Regions from separate parts of the Streptomyces sp. NPDC036822 genome, predicted to be linked through region 3. Evidence: riboswitches for the same ligand, from Rfam matches in the RefSeq annotation. Region 3 holds a riboswitch; each other region holds the start of a gene.
The links. Region 3 has a riboswitch for cobalamin ahead of ACZ68P_RS04910 (ribonucleoside-diphosphate reductase subunit alpha). Riboswitches for the same ligand answer to the same signal wherever they lie in the genome.
Positions count from the first base shown of each region.

Region 1: another riboswitch for cobalamin. It lies ahead of cobN (cobaltochelatase subunit CobN); the one in region 3 lies ahead of ACZ68P_RS04910 (ribonucleoside-diphosphate reductase subunit alpha).
Region 2: another riboswitch for cobalamin. It lies ahead of ACZ68P_RS28370 (ABC transporter substrate-binding protein); the one in region 3 lies ahead of ACZ68P_RS04910 (ribonucleoside-diphosphate reductase subunit alpha).
Region 4: another riboswitch for cobalamin. It lies ahead of ACZ68P_RS00295 (cobalamin biosynthesis protein); the one in region 3 lies ahead of ACZ68P_RS04910 (ribonucleoside-diphosphate reductase subunit alpha).

Region 1 covers NZ_JBVJPY010000003.1:385,249-388,603, reverse strand. Annotated here, with positions in the region: gene cobN (cobaltochelatase subunit CobN) at 1-1,734, opposite strand, end outside; cobalamin riboswitch at 1,773-1,911, opposite strand; gene cobG (precorrin-3B synthase) at 1,955-3,295, shown strand; gene ACZ68P_RS09275 (precorrin-8X methylmutase) at 3,310-3,355, shown strand, end outside.
Region 2 covers NZ_JBVJPY010000015.1:120,095-123,449, forward strand. Annotated here, with positions in the region: gene ACZ68P_RS28360 (hypothetical protein) at 1-648, opposite strand, end outside; gene ACZ68P_RS28365 (class I SAM-dependent methyltransferase) at 792-1,430, opposite strand; cobalamin riboswitch at 1,577-1,757, shown strand; gene ACZ68P_RS28370 (ABC transporter substrate-binding protein) at 1,809-2,870, shown strand; gene ACZ68P_RS28375 (FecCD family ABC transporter permease) at 2,888-3,355, shown strand, end outside.
Region 3 covers NZ_JBVJPY010000002.1:110,230-113,584, forward strand. Annotated here, with positions in the region: gene ACZ68P_RS04910 (ribonucleoside-diphosphate reductase subunit alpha) at 1-1,788, opposite strand, end outside; cobalamin riboswitch at 1,922-2,068, opposite strand; gene mctP (monocarboxylate uptake permease MctP) at 2,248-3,355, opposite strand, start outside.
Region 4 covers NZ_JBVJPY010000001.1:51,908-55,262, reverse strand. Annotated here, with positions in the region: gene ACZ68P_RS00300 (cobyric acid synthase) at 1-846, opposite strand, end outside; gene ACZ68P_RS00295 (cobalamin biosynthesis protein) at 843-1,823, opposite strand; cobalamin riboswitch at 1,859-1,999, opposite strand; gene ACZ68P_RS00290 (hypothetical protein) at 2,110-2,331, opposite strand; gene ACZ68P_RS00285 (inorganic phosphate transporter) at 2,343-3,355, opposite strand, start outside.

The sequences.
Region 1 (3,355 bases), on a different contig from region 3:
GAGCGTGGCGTGCACCCGCCGCTTGGCCTGGGTGCCCTCGCCCGGGTCGTTGACCAGGAAGGGGTAGATCAGCGGGATGTCGCCGAGCGCGGCGTCCGGGCCGCAGGCGGCGGAGAGGCCGGCGTTCTTGCCGGGCAGCCATTCGAGGTTGCCGTGCTTGCCGAGGTGGACCATCGCGTCCGCCCCGAAACCGCCGTCCTCGGCGCGGGCGGCGATCCAGCGGTAGGCGGCGAGGTAGTGGTGGGACGGCGGGAGATCGGGATCGTGGTAGATCGCGATGGGGTTCTCGCCGAAGCCGCGCGGCGGCTGGATGAGGATCAGCAGGTTCCCGCGCCGCAGGGCCGCGAGGACGATGTCGCCCTCCGGGTTGCGGGAGCGGTCCAGGAACATCTCGCCGGGCGCCGGGCCCCAGTGCTCCTCGACGTGGCGGCGCAGTTCCTCGGGCAGGGTCGCGTACCAGCGCTTGTAGTCGGCGGCCGGGATGCGGACGGGGTTGCGGGCGAGCTGCTCCTCCGTCAGCCAGTCCCGGTCGTGGCCGCCGGCCTCGATCAGGGCGTAGATCAGCTCGTCGCCGTCGCCGGAGACCAGACCGGGGATCTCGTCCTCGGGCCCGAAGTCGTACCCCTCCTCGCGCAGGCGCCGCAGCAGCGCCACGGCGGAGGCGGGGGTGTCGAGGCCGACCGCGTTGCCGATGCGGGAGTGCTTGGTCGGGTACGCGGAGAGGACCAGGGCGAGCTTCTTCTCGGCGTTCGGGATGTGCCGCAGGCGGGCGTGGCGGACGGCGATCCCGGCGACGCGGGCCGCGCGCTCGGCGTCGGCGACGTACGCGGGCAGGCCGTCCTCGTCGATCTCCTTGAAGGAGAACGGGACGGTGATGAGCCGGCCGTCGAACTCGGGCACGGCGACCTGGCTGGCGGCGTCCAGCGGGGAGAGACCCTCGTCGTTCTCCTCCCAGGCCGCGCGGGAGCCGGTGAGGCACAGCGCCTGGAGGATCGGCACGTCGAGGGCGGCGAGCGCGCCGGCGTCCCATGCCTCCTCGTCTCCGCCCGCCTGGGCCTCGGCGGGCTTGGTGCCGCCGGCCGCGAGGACGGTGGTGACGATGGCGTCGGCGCCGCGCAGCCGGTCGAGCAGCTCGGGCTCGGGGGCGCGCAGGGAGGCGACGTACAGCGGGAGCGGGCGGGCGCCGGCGTCCTCGAGGGCGTCGCACAGGGAGCCGATGAAGGCGGTGTTCCCGCTCATGTGGTGGGCGCGGTAGTAGAGCACGGCGACCGTGGGGCCGTCGGCGTTCCTCGGCTCGCGCTCCAGGGGCCCCCAGGTGGGGGCGGCGGCCGGGGCCTCGAAGCCGTGGCCGGTGAGCAGCACGGTGTCGGCGAGGAACCGGGCGAGCTGCTCCAGGTTGTCCGGGCCGCCGTGCGCCAGGTAGGCGTGGGCTTCGGTGGCGACGCCGATGGGGACCGTGGAGGCCTCCATGAGCTGGGCGTCGGGGGCCTGTTCGCCGCTGAGGACGACCACGGGGCGGGCCTGGCCGTCGGCGAGCAGGGCGTCCAGGCCGTCCTCCCAGGCGCGCAGCCCGCCGAGGAGGCGGACGACGACGAGGTCGGTGTCGTCGAGGAGGCCCGGCAGCTCGTCGAGGCCGAGGCGGGAGGGGTTGGCGAACCGGTAGGCGACCGGGCCGCCGGCCGCGCGGGCGCTGAGCAGGTCGGTGTCGGAGTGCGACAGCAACAGAATTCGCATGCGAGCGCAGGCCTTCCTCGGGGTTGTCCGCGCCCCGGGTGGTCGTGTGGACGGCGGGAGTTCCTGACTCACCCGGCCCCCGTTCCCGGGACGGGCTCACAGTGGCGGGACCGCGCCGGAATCTCACCGGGCTTCCTCCCCGGGGTCCTGGGACCCCATGCCGTCTGCATAGTAGATCCTGCGCGCGGCGGCCCGAAGGGTCGGCCGGATCCACGTGGGTATGCTCGCCGCCATGCCGCCCACCCCACCCACAACGCCCAACCAGGGCGAACCTCTCATACGGGACCGTGGCGATGCCTGCCCCGGGGCGCTGCGACTGCACCCCGCCGACGACGGCCGCCTGGCGCGATTGCGCCTGCCCGCAGGGCTGTTGACGGCGCGTCAGGTGCGGTGTCTGGCCTCGGCGGCAGACGAGCTGGGCGACGGCCGGATCAGCGTCACCTCACGGGGGAACGTGGAGCTGCGCGGCCTCGGCGAGGACTGCGGGGCGGCCCTCGCCGGGCTGCTGGCCCCGGCCGGACTGCTGCCCTCCGTGACCCACGAGCGCGTCCGGAACATCGTCGCCTCGCCCCTGGCCGGAGTCGACGGAAAAGGCTGCCAAGACGTGCAGTTGTGGGCGCGTGAGCTGGACGCCCTGCTGTGCTCGCGGGACTGGACGACGGCACTTTCCGGTCGTTTTCTCTTCGCCCTGGACGACGGGCGCGAAGACGTCGGCGGACTCGGCGCGGATGTGACGTTGTTCTCAACCTCCACGACGTCCGCGATGTCCGCGATGACGTCAGGAGCTTCCGGATCCGGCGCGCTGCTGCGGGTCGCCGGGTGCCGGGTCTTCCGGGTCGCGGCCGCCGACGCGCCCCGCGCCGCCCTCGCGGCCGCCGACGCCTTCCTGGCCGCAGCCCGTGAGGCCGGCACCGGCGCCTGGCGCGTGCGCGAACTCCCGGAGGGCGTCGGGCCGGACCTCGCGGCCGCGCTCGACCGCGCGGGCGTCCCGGCCGAACCCCTGGCGCCGGACGCCCCCGGCACGGCGGGCCCGGACGCCGACGGCGCGGGGCCGCGCCCCGGCGTCCACGCCCACCCCCTGACCGGGAAGCACGCCGTCGCCGTCGCCGTCCCGCTCGGCCGCCTCACCTCCGCGCAGCTGCGCGCCCTCGCCCCCGACGACGACGGCGGCGGTGGCGAGCTGCGGCTCACTCCGTGGCGCGGAGCCGTCGTGACCGGCCTCGCCGACCGAGCGGCCGCCGGGGCGCGGCTCGACGCGCTCGCCGAGGCCGGACTGATCACCCGCGCCGGCTCCCCGTGGCTCGGCGTGGGCGCGTGCACCGGACGGCCCGGGTGCGCCAAGTCGCTCGCCGACGTCCGGGCGGACGCGACCCCCGGCCACGGCGCGGGCGGGCTCCCCGTCCACTTCTCCGGCTGCGCACGGCGCTGCGGCCACCCCAAGGGCACCTGGGTCGACGTCGTCGCCACCGGCGACGCAACGTACGAGGTCGACGGCGTCCCCACCCCGAGAACGCAACTGGCGGCCGCTGTGGCGACAGCCCGTACACCCACCACGAGATGAGCGAGAGCAACAGGATGTTCGACTACGAGAAGGACGGCGCGGAGATCTACCGCCAGTCCT
Region 2 (3,355 bases), on a different contig from region 3:
ACCCTGGAAGGTGAGCTTCGGCTCCAGCGGGTAGGGCGAAGGCACCGCGGGGGTGGTGTCCTCTCCGGCGGGCACCGTGAACGTCGGGCCCACCGGTGCCCAGTCGCCGGCGGCGGCGCCCGACAGGTCGTAGCGCGTGAAGCGGCGCTCGCCGCCCTGGTGGTACATCACCGTCAGGAGGCCGTTCACCGGGTCGGTCGAGGGCCCGGTGCCGGCGGTGCTGCCGGGCGCGGTGAACTTCCGGTCCTGCGGGATCGCGGCTCCGTCGAGGACCGCCCCGTCCTCGAACCGGAACCGCGTGACGGCCTTCCCGAAGGCCGTTCCCCCGCTCGTGACATGGAGCGGGCCGACCTCGGTCCAGACGTGACTGTCGGCGCCGACCGGCTCGACGCCCATGGCGAGACCGTGGCCGAAGCCCTTCAGCTGCATCGACCCCGTACGCACGCCGGTCTGCCGGTCGATCCGGTTGAGGTACATGTTGCCGGCCGACGCCGTGGCCGAGCTCTCCACCTGGAGCACGAAGACGTGCCCGTTGACGGTGTCCGTCGCGATGGCCTGCGGAGCCGGGTTCTTCACCAGGTCCACGGTCTGGAGCAGCCTGCCGGTCACACCGGACAGGTCGATGCCGTTGGTGTCCGTGTACGCCATGTTCCCTCCCCTGGGTCCTGTCCGGACCCGACCCGTCATGATCACACGGGTGTGCGAGGGGCCGAGCGGCCCCCTCGCGACGGCGCGTGCGAGCCGGGGTGGGGAGTGCGGCACCGATCAGGCGGCACGGGTAGGGCGGTACGTCAGGCGGTACGGGTCAGCCGCCATACGTTGTCCACCCGGGTGCCGGACCTGCCGTCGGGCGAGGACAGCGCGCGCTCCACGCCCTCCAGGGTGTCCACCCGCCAGGGGTGCGGCAGGGCGAGCATCGCGAGCACGCCTTCGAGCGTGGGGAAATCGGCGTCGAACGGGTACTCGTGCTCCTCCATCCAGGAGGGCCATGCGGCGTGCATCGCGATGAGCAGGGTGCCGCCCGGCGCGACCGCTTCGGCGGCCGACCTGAACACCCCCTCCTGGTCCAGGGCGACGGGCGACTGGAGGAACTGGGCGCTCACCAGGTCGAACTCGCCCTTGGGGAAGGTCACTCCGAGTTCGTGCCGCTCGAACGCCACCCGGTCGGCGAGACCCGCGTCGGCGGCGTGGGCGGCCGCCCGCTCGAGGGCCGTGGCGGAGATGTCCACGCCGGTCACCCGCCATCCGCGCGAGGCCAGCCACAGGACGTCACCTCCCTCACCGCAGCCCAGGTCCAGGGCGGTGCCCGGCTCCAGGCCGGCCGCCTCACGGACGAGCAGCGGGTTCGGGTCACCGCTCCAGACGCGCGCGCTGGTGCTGTAGCGCTCCTCCCAGAACTCCGTCGGATCGGTGGGCTGCGGGGTCGGCATGAAGGCTCCTTCGAAGACGGTCGCTGGGTGCCGGCGGCACCTGGGCTCAGAGTCGCCAAGGCACGGGAAGACGTCAAACACGCTTGCCGATTCGGCAACTGCGCGGCGGAGCCCGGGACGTGCGCACTTTCGCTCCGCTCGCGCGGAACCGTAGGATCACCTGGTCATCACCGCGACGGGAGACAGGAAGCCGGTGCGAAACCGGCACGGTCCCGCCACTGTGACCGGGGAGTGCACCCGTCGAGACGCCACTGCGCGCACGCGTGGGAAGGCTGGGGTGTACGCCGATCCGGGAGTCAGGAAACTGGCCTGTCGCGGGCCCGATCCGAGGAGCGCGGACTCCCCAGGAGGCTTTTCTTGTACCCCAGCACGTCCGGCATGCCCGGCACACCCCCCGTATCCGGGGCGCCTCGTACGCCCGGCGCATCCCCCGCCGCCCGTCCGCGACGCCGTTCCGTGCGCGCCGCGGCCCTGGCCTTCGCCCTGTCGGGAGTCCTGCTCACCGGCTGCGGCAGCTCGCCGTCCACGGCCGCCGGCCCGAAGGGCCCCGCACCGGCCGCCAAGGGCTTCCCCGTCACCGTCGACAACTGCGGTACGCGCACCACGTACGACGAGCCGCCCTCCAGGGTGGTGACGATCCACCAGCACCCCGCGGAGCTGATGCTGGCCCTCGGACTGAAGGGCCGGATGGTCGGCACGGCGTTCCCCGACTCGGACGTCCTGCCCGCTTTCCGGAAGGACTTCGCGGCGATCCCGGAACTGGCGAAGAAGGAGCCGTCGTTCGAGTCCGTCCTCGACGCGGAACCGGACTTCGTCTACGGCGGCTACGCCAGCGCGTTCTCCGAGAGCGAGGGACGCTCGCGGAAGGCGTTCGCCGACGCCGGCATCGACACCTACCTCAACCGCGAGTACTGCGGGAAGAAGAAGGTGTCGATGACGGACACGTACGACGAGATCCGCACCATCGGCTCGCTCTTCGGCGTTCCGGAGCGCGCCGACGCGCTGGTGGCCGACCTCAGGGGCCGCGTCGCGAGGACGACGGAGGCCGTGAAGGGCGCGGCCGCCGTCCCCGTCTTCGTGTACGACAGCGGTGACAAGTCGGCGTTCACGGCGGGGGGCAAGAGCCTCGGCACCGAGGTCATCCGGCTCGCCGGGGGCGCCAACGTCTTCGCCGACCTGGACGACGTCTTCGGTGACGTCTCCTGGGAACAGGTCGTCGCCCGCAAGCCGGAGGTCATCGCCGTCTACGACTACGCGGGGGCGGACAGCGTCGAGCGGAAGAAGGAGTTCCTGCTGTCCCAGCCCGCCCTCGCCGAGGTGCCGGCGGTGCGGAACAAGCGCTTCGTGGTGCTGCCGCTGACCGCGACCCTGGTCGGGGTCCGCGCGCCGTACGCGGTGGAGGACCTCGCCCGCGGGCTGCATCCCGAGCGCTTCCGGTGACGGCCCCGGCGAACGCCGTGTCCGCCGCCGATTCCGCCCCCGTCTCCCCCGGCACCTCCGCCCGGCCCGCGGATCCGGACGTCCCCGGCCCCTCCGCCCGGGGCACGGACCCGCACCGGGGGGCCGGGGCGCGCCGCGGCGCGTTCCCCGTCGCCCTCGCCGTCCTGGCGGTCGTGCTCCTGGCGTCGATGACGGCGGGCATGGCCATCGGATCGGTGCACGTGCCTCCCGGCCAGGTGTGGGGCATCGTGACGCACGCGCTCGGTGCCGACTGGTCGGAGCCCACCTGGTCGTCGGCGCGCGAGACCATCGTGCTCGACGTCCGGGCGCCGCGCGTGCTGCTGGGGGCGGTGACGGGCGCCGGGCTCGCGGTGGTGGGCACCGCCATGCAGGCCCTCGTGCGCAATCCGCTCGCGGAGCCGTACCTCCTGGGGGTGTCCTCGGGCGCCTCGTTGGGCGCCGTCGCGGTGATCGTCTTCGGGGTG
Region 3 (3,355 bases):
GATCCGCTCGCGCAGGGCGGCCCAGCGCTCGGGCCAGTGCAGCTCCACGTCGTAGTGGTCGGGGTGCAGCACCCCCCGGGCGGCGCGGGTCTTGCGCCAGGCCGGGAGCGGGCCGTAGCGCTTGGCCAGGTCGGTCGACGCCTCGTACGCCGCGAGCATGATCCGCTCGGCGATCCTCGTCGACAGCGCGCGCGCCTCGGGTGAGTCGAAGGGCAGCTTCAGCTGGAAGAAGACGTCCTGGAGACCCATGGCGCCCAGGCCGACGGGCCGCCAGCGGGCGTTGGAGCGCCCGGCCTGCTCGGTCGGGTAGAAGTTGATGTCCACCACCCGGTCGAGGAACGTGACGGCCGTGCGGACGGTCGCGTCGAGACGCTCCCAGTCGATGGCCTCCTCCCCGTCGCGGACGTCGGACCGCACGAAGGCGCCGAGATTGACCGACCCGAGGTTGCAGACCGCGGTCTCGCCGTCGTCCGTCACCTCCAGGATCTCCGTGCAGAGGTTGGAGGAGTGGACCGTGTGGCCCGGCTCCGCCGTCTGGTTGGCGGTCCGGTTCGAGGCGTCCTTGAAGGTCATCCAGCCGTTGCCGGTCTGGGCCAGGGTCCGCATCATCCGGCCGTACAGGTCACGCGCCGGCATCGTCTTGCGGGCCAGGCCGGCGGCCTCGGCGGCGCGGTAGGCGGCGTCGAACTCCTCGCCCCACAGGTCGACCAGCTCGGGCACGTCGGCGGGGGAGAACAGCGACCACGAGGCGTCGGCCTCGACCCGGCGCATGAACTCGTCCGGGATCCAGTGCGCCAGATTGAGGTTGTGCGTACGCCGCTGGTCCTCACCGGTGTTGTCCCGCAGCTCCAGGAACTCCTCGATGTCCGCGTGCCAGGTCTCCAGGTAGACCGCGGCCGCGCCCTTGCGCCGCCCGCCCTGGTTCACGGCGGCGACGGAGGCGTCCAGCGTCTTCAGGAACGGCACGATGCCGTTGGAGTGCCCGTTGGTGCCGCGGATCAGCGAGCCGCGGGCGCGGATGCGGGAGTACGACAGGCCGATGCCGCCCGCGTGCTTCGACAGCCGCGCGACCTGGTGGTAGCGGTCGTAGATGGAGTCCAGCTCGTCCTTCGGGGAGTCCAGCAGGTAGCAGGACGACATCTGCGGGTGGCGGGTGCCGGAGTTGAAGAGCGTGGGGGAGGAGGGGAGGTAGTCGAGCCGGCTCATCAGCCCGTGCAGCGCCGCCACCTCGTCCAGGGCGCGGGCGCTGTGGTCCTCCGCGAGGCCGCAGGCGACGCGGAGCATGAAGTGCTGCGGAGTCTCGATCACCTTGCGGGTGATCGGGTGGCGCAGGAGGTAGCGGGAGAAGAGCGTGCGCAGGCCGAAGTAGCCGAAGCGGTCGTCCGCCGAGGCGTCGATCAGGGAGTCGAGCCGGGCGGCGTGCTGACGGACGAACTCGGCCGTCCGGTCGGCGATGAGCCCCTCGTGGTGACCGACGGCCACCGACGAGGAGAAGGTGACCGCGCCCTGGCCGGCGGCCTCGTCGGCGATGGTGATCGTGAGCAGCCGGGCCGCGAGCCGGGAGTAGGCCGGGTCCTCGGCGATCAGACCGGCGGCCGCCTCGGTGGCCAGCTCCCGCAGCTCCGCCTCGTCCGAGGCGGCGTTGCGGCCGCGCAGCGCGGCGGCGGCGACCCTGCCCGGGTCGGTGTCGGGGAGATCGGCGGTGAGGTCGGTCAGGGTCCGGAGCAGTACCGTCCCGGGTCCGTCGCTCTCGATCGCCGCGGCCGGATCGGCTGGCGCGATGGTCACGTGGGGCTCTCCCTCGCTCGGCCCGGGGGCGGCGGCGGGAAGCGGACGGCAGAGGGCACCCCTCAGGCGGGCGCGCGCCGTGTCCACCGGCCCACTCCGCGAGGCCCGGACGACTCTGGCACCCGGAACGGACGGACCGGGCGCGCCGTCCACAGGTCTTCGGACTCGGCAGGCGTACGGATACGCCCGAACCACACCGTTGCGGGACAGTTCCGGATTTCCACCGGATTCCCCTGAGAGGACAGCGAGATGAGCATACATGTGGGGGGCGCCCCTCGAAGCACCCCCCACATGTTGTGTCGTCGGTGCGTCAGAGCGCCCGAGCCGGACCCGGTGGGCGGACGCTTCGCGGGGCCGGGCGGCGAGCGGCGGACGCCGCAACCCGTACCGACGGCGAAGGCCGCCGCGCTCCCTTCGGGAGTCGCGGCGGCCTTCGGACCGTCCGTCACCGAGGCGCGGTCAGTGCGTCTCCTGCCCCAGCTTCGGCATGTCGACCTGCACGCCCGGCTCGCCCGCGTCGGCCGTGTAGTCCGACGGGGAGGTCTCGTCGATGCCCTCCGGCGCCTTGACCGCCTTCAGGACGAAGGTGAGGACGACGGTGACGATCAGGTTGAGCACGAAGGCGGTCAGGCCGATGTAGCCGATCTCGCCGATGCCCGGGATCTCGGCGGACGAGCCGCCGAAGTGCTTCTGGGTCGGGCTGGCCACGCCGTACGCCGCCGCCGTGCCGTAGACCATGCCGACGGCCCAGCCGGCGAGCAGCGCCCAGCGGTGGAACCAGCGGGTGAACAGGCCGCCGACCAGCGCCGGCAGCGTCTGCAGGATCCAGATGCCGCCGAGGAGCTGGAAGTTGATGGCGACGGTCTTGTCCATGGTCAGGACGAAGGCCAGCGCGCCGACCTTCACCAGCAGCGACACCAGCTTGGACACCTTGGTCTCCTGCTCCGGCGTGGCGTCCGGCTTCAGGAAGTCCTTGTAGATGTTGCGTGTGAACAGGTTGGCCGCGGCGATCGACATGATCGCGGCCGGTACCAGGGCGCCGATGCCGATGGCGGCGAAGGCCACGCCGGCGAACCAGTCCGGGAACATGTTCTCGAACAGCTGCGGGATCGCGAGCTGGCCGTTGGAGACCTTGACCCCGGCGGCGATCGCCATGAAGCCGAGCAGGGCCAGCAGACCCAGCATCAGCGAGTACAGCGGCAGGATCGTGGTGTTGCGGCGGATCACGTCACGGCTGCGCGAGGAGAGCGTCGCCGTGATCGAGTGCGGGTACATGAAGAGCGCGAGCGCCGAGCCGAGCGCCAGCGTGGCGTAGCCCCACTGGCCCATCTCGCCCGGCACCAGCGCGCCGCGCGGCTTGTCGGTCGCGGGGTTGACCGTGGCGTACGCCTCGCCGGCCTTGGCGAAGATCTCGTCGAAGCCGCCGAGCTTGATGGGGATGTAGATGATCGCCACGGCGATGACGATGTAGATCAGGGTGTCCTTGACGAAGGCGATGAGCGCCGGGGCGCGCAGACCCGAGGAGTACGTGTACGCCGCGAGGACGCCGAACGCGATCAGCAGCGGC
Region 4 (3,355 bases), on a different contig from region 3:
CACGGCGCAGACCGCGACCCGCAGCACTTCCTCGCCGAGCGGGGGCGCCACGACCGACTCGCGCACCGCGCCCCGCAGGGAGACCCGCAGCCCGTCCTCCTCGTCGATGCCGAGGCCGTGGGCGTAGGGCAGGACGCCGTACGTCCGGCGCCCCGTGAGGCCGAGCAGCATGTCGAGCCCGGGTTCGAGCAACGAGACGTCGCCCCGGAACTTGTTCACGAGGTAACCCGCGATCAGCTCCTGGTCCTCGGGCGCCAGGAGCGCCGTCGTCCCGAAGAACTGGGCGAACACCCCGCCCCGGTCGATGTCGCCGACCACGAGCACCGGCAGCCGCGCGGCCCGCGCGATGCCCATGTTCACGATGTCCGTGCGCCGCAGGTTGATCTCGGCCGGACTGCCCGCCCCCTCGCAGATCACGGCGTCATACGTGCCCCGCAGCTCCTCCAGGCACGCGAGGACCGGCTCGAAGAGTTCCTGCCGCCGTCCTCCGTGCAGCAGCTTCCCGGGGGACGACCCGCCGGGCCCTCCGAAGAACCCCCGGGCACTCAGCTCGCCCACCGGCTTGCCCATCAGTACGACCTGGCTGGAGCGGTCGCTGCCCGGCTTCAGCAGCACCGGGTTCATCAGGGCGGTCGGCTCCACCCGCGCGGCCTGCGCCTGCATGGCCTGCGCCCGGCCGATCTCCGCGCCCTCCCTGGTCACGAAGGAGTTCAGGGACATGTTCTGCCCCTTGAACGGCGCGACCTTCACTCCTTGGCGCACCAGCCAGCGGCAGATCCCCGCCGTGACGACGCTCTTGCCCGCGTCGGACGTGGTCCCGGCGACCAGCAGCCCCCCGCCTGTCATGCGTTCCTCCGCTTCGTCGCGCCCGCCAGGGCCCGTCCGGTCACACAGACCGCCAGCGTCAGCCCGGTCACCCGGCGCGACAGCCGTACGGCACGCTCGATGTCCGCCACGTCCACGTCCCGGCCCTCCGTGTTGAGCACCGGCCGGTGTTCCACCCGGCCGCCGTACGACAGCGTCCCTCCCAGCCGCACGCCGAGCGCTCCCGCGAAGGCAGCCTCGACGGGGCCGGCGTTGGGGCTCGGATGTGCGGCCGCGTCGGCGCGCCAGGCCCGCAGCGCCCCGCGGGGGTCGCCGCCCGCGACCGCGGCGAGCACGGCCGTCAGCCGCGCTCCCGGCCAGCCGGCGAGGTCGTCGAGCCGGGCCGAGGCCCAGCCGAAGCGGCGGTACGTGGGGTTCTTGTGGCCGACCATCGCGTCCAGGGTGTTCACGGCCCGGAAGCCGACGAGCCCCGGGACACCGGCCACCGCGCCCCACACCAGGGCGCCGACGACCGCGTCGGAGGTGTTCTCGGCGACGGACTCCACGACCGCGCGGGCCATCGCGGGGCCGTCCAGGGCCTGCGGGTCGCGGCCGCACAGATGCGGCAGCCGCTCGCGCGCCACGTCCAGGTCCCCGGCGGCCAGCGCCCCGCCGATGGCCCGGGCCTCCCGGCCCAGGGTCGTGCCCCCGACGACGGCCCACACGGCGGCGGCGGTCAGGGCGGCGGACGCGGCGGGCCGGTTCCGTACCGTGCGGGCGGCGAGGGCGCCCAGGGCGGCCGTGCCGCCGACGCAGACGGCGGTGTGCAGCGCGCCCCACCCGCGGTGGTCGCGCCGCAGGAGGCTCTCGACGGCTCCGGCGGTCCTGCCGAACGCGGCGACGGGATGGCCGCGGCGCGGATCGCCGAGGAGCAGGTCCACGGCCAGGCCGACGGCGGCGCCGTACGCGAAGACGTCCGTGGACGCGAATACACCGGTGGCTGCTCTGCGGCCAGGCATGGCGCTGTGTCCTCACTCAGGGTCCGCGCCCTGGCTCGACGTGACCGGCGGTGAGAGTTCCTGGCTCCCGGGGATCAGCTCCCCGGTCACAGTGGCGGGACCGCGCCGGATTCGCACCGGACTTCCTCTTCTGCCGCCGTAAATGGCCCCGGAAGTCCACCACGCGGCGCGAACAGCCGTCAACTCACCCTTGACCTGCGGCGGGAGAGTGTGCGAAGCCCCACAACGACGACCGGGCGGGCCGCACCTTTCGGTGCGACCCGCCCGGGGGTGGTGTCGTGACGCGTCAGACGACGATCAGATAGATGCCGTACGCGACGGCCGCCGCGCAGAGCGCGAAGCAGGCGTACGCGCCGGTGCGGGCCAGGGTGGCGGAGCCTCCCTGGGCGGCGGCCTGCTCCTGCTTGGAGAGGCCGATGATGCCGAGGGTGAACAGGCCCACGAGGGCGACGGTCGCCACGAGGCTGACTCCGAAGACGGAGCCGAGAGCTGCCCAGTCGATCTTCATGTGGTTCGTCCTTACACCGCGGCGGCGGGGGCCGCGGGGGCTGCCGGGTCCGTGGGGGCCGGCGAGGGGATGGTGGTCTTGAGGTCCTCGTCCGCGACGGCGGCGACGGAACCGGCCGGCGGCGGGGTGACGGCCGCGATGGCGGTGGTCACGACGCCCGCGGGCTCGTCGAGGTCGTCGTCGGTGACGTTGTGGTGGTCGACCGGCTTGCGGCGCGAGAGCGCCCAGATGACTCCGGAGCCGGCGATCAGCAGGACGGCGACGGCAACGATGCCCCACGTGCCCTGCTTGGTGAGGAACTCGGCGCCGGCGGCGACCAGGCCCGCCGCGGGAAGGGTCAGGCCCCAGGCGATGAACATCCGGGTGGCGGTCGACCAGCGGACGACACCGCCCTTGCGGCCGAGGCCCGCGCCCATCACGGCACCCGAGCAGGACTGGGTGGTGGAGAGCGAGAAGCCCAGGTTCGAGGAGGCCAGGATGACCGTGGCGGCGCTGGTCTGGGCGGCGAAGCCCTGCTGCGGCCGCAGGTCGGTGAGGCCCTTGCCCATGGTGCGGATGATGCGCCAGCCGCCGAGGTAGGTGCCGAGCGCGATGGCGACGCCGGCGGAGACGACGACCCACATGGGGGGGTTGGAGCCGGGGGCGAGGACGCCGCCGGTGACCAGCGCCAGGGTGATGACACCCATCGTCTTCTGCGCGTCGTTGGTGCCGTGGGCGAGGGAGACGAGACCGGCGGAGGCGATCTGGCCGGCGCGGTAGCCCTTGGCCGTGTGCTTCTCGTCGGTCCGGGCGCCGATGCGGTACGTCAGGCGGGTGGCCACCATCGCGGCGAGGCCGGCGACGAGCGGCGCGGCGATCGCGGGGATGAGGACCTTGGTGACGATGGTCGAGCCGTTCACGGCCGACCAGCCGGCCGACATCACGGCCGCGCCGATGAGTCCGCCGAAGAGGGCGTGGGAGGAGCTGGACGGCAGGCCGAGCAGCCAGGTCAGCAGATTCCAGAGGATGGCGCCGACGAGCGCCG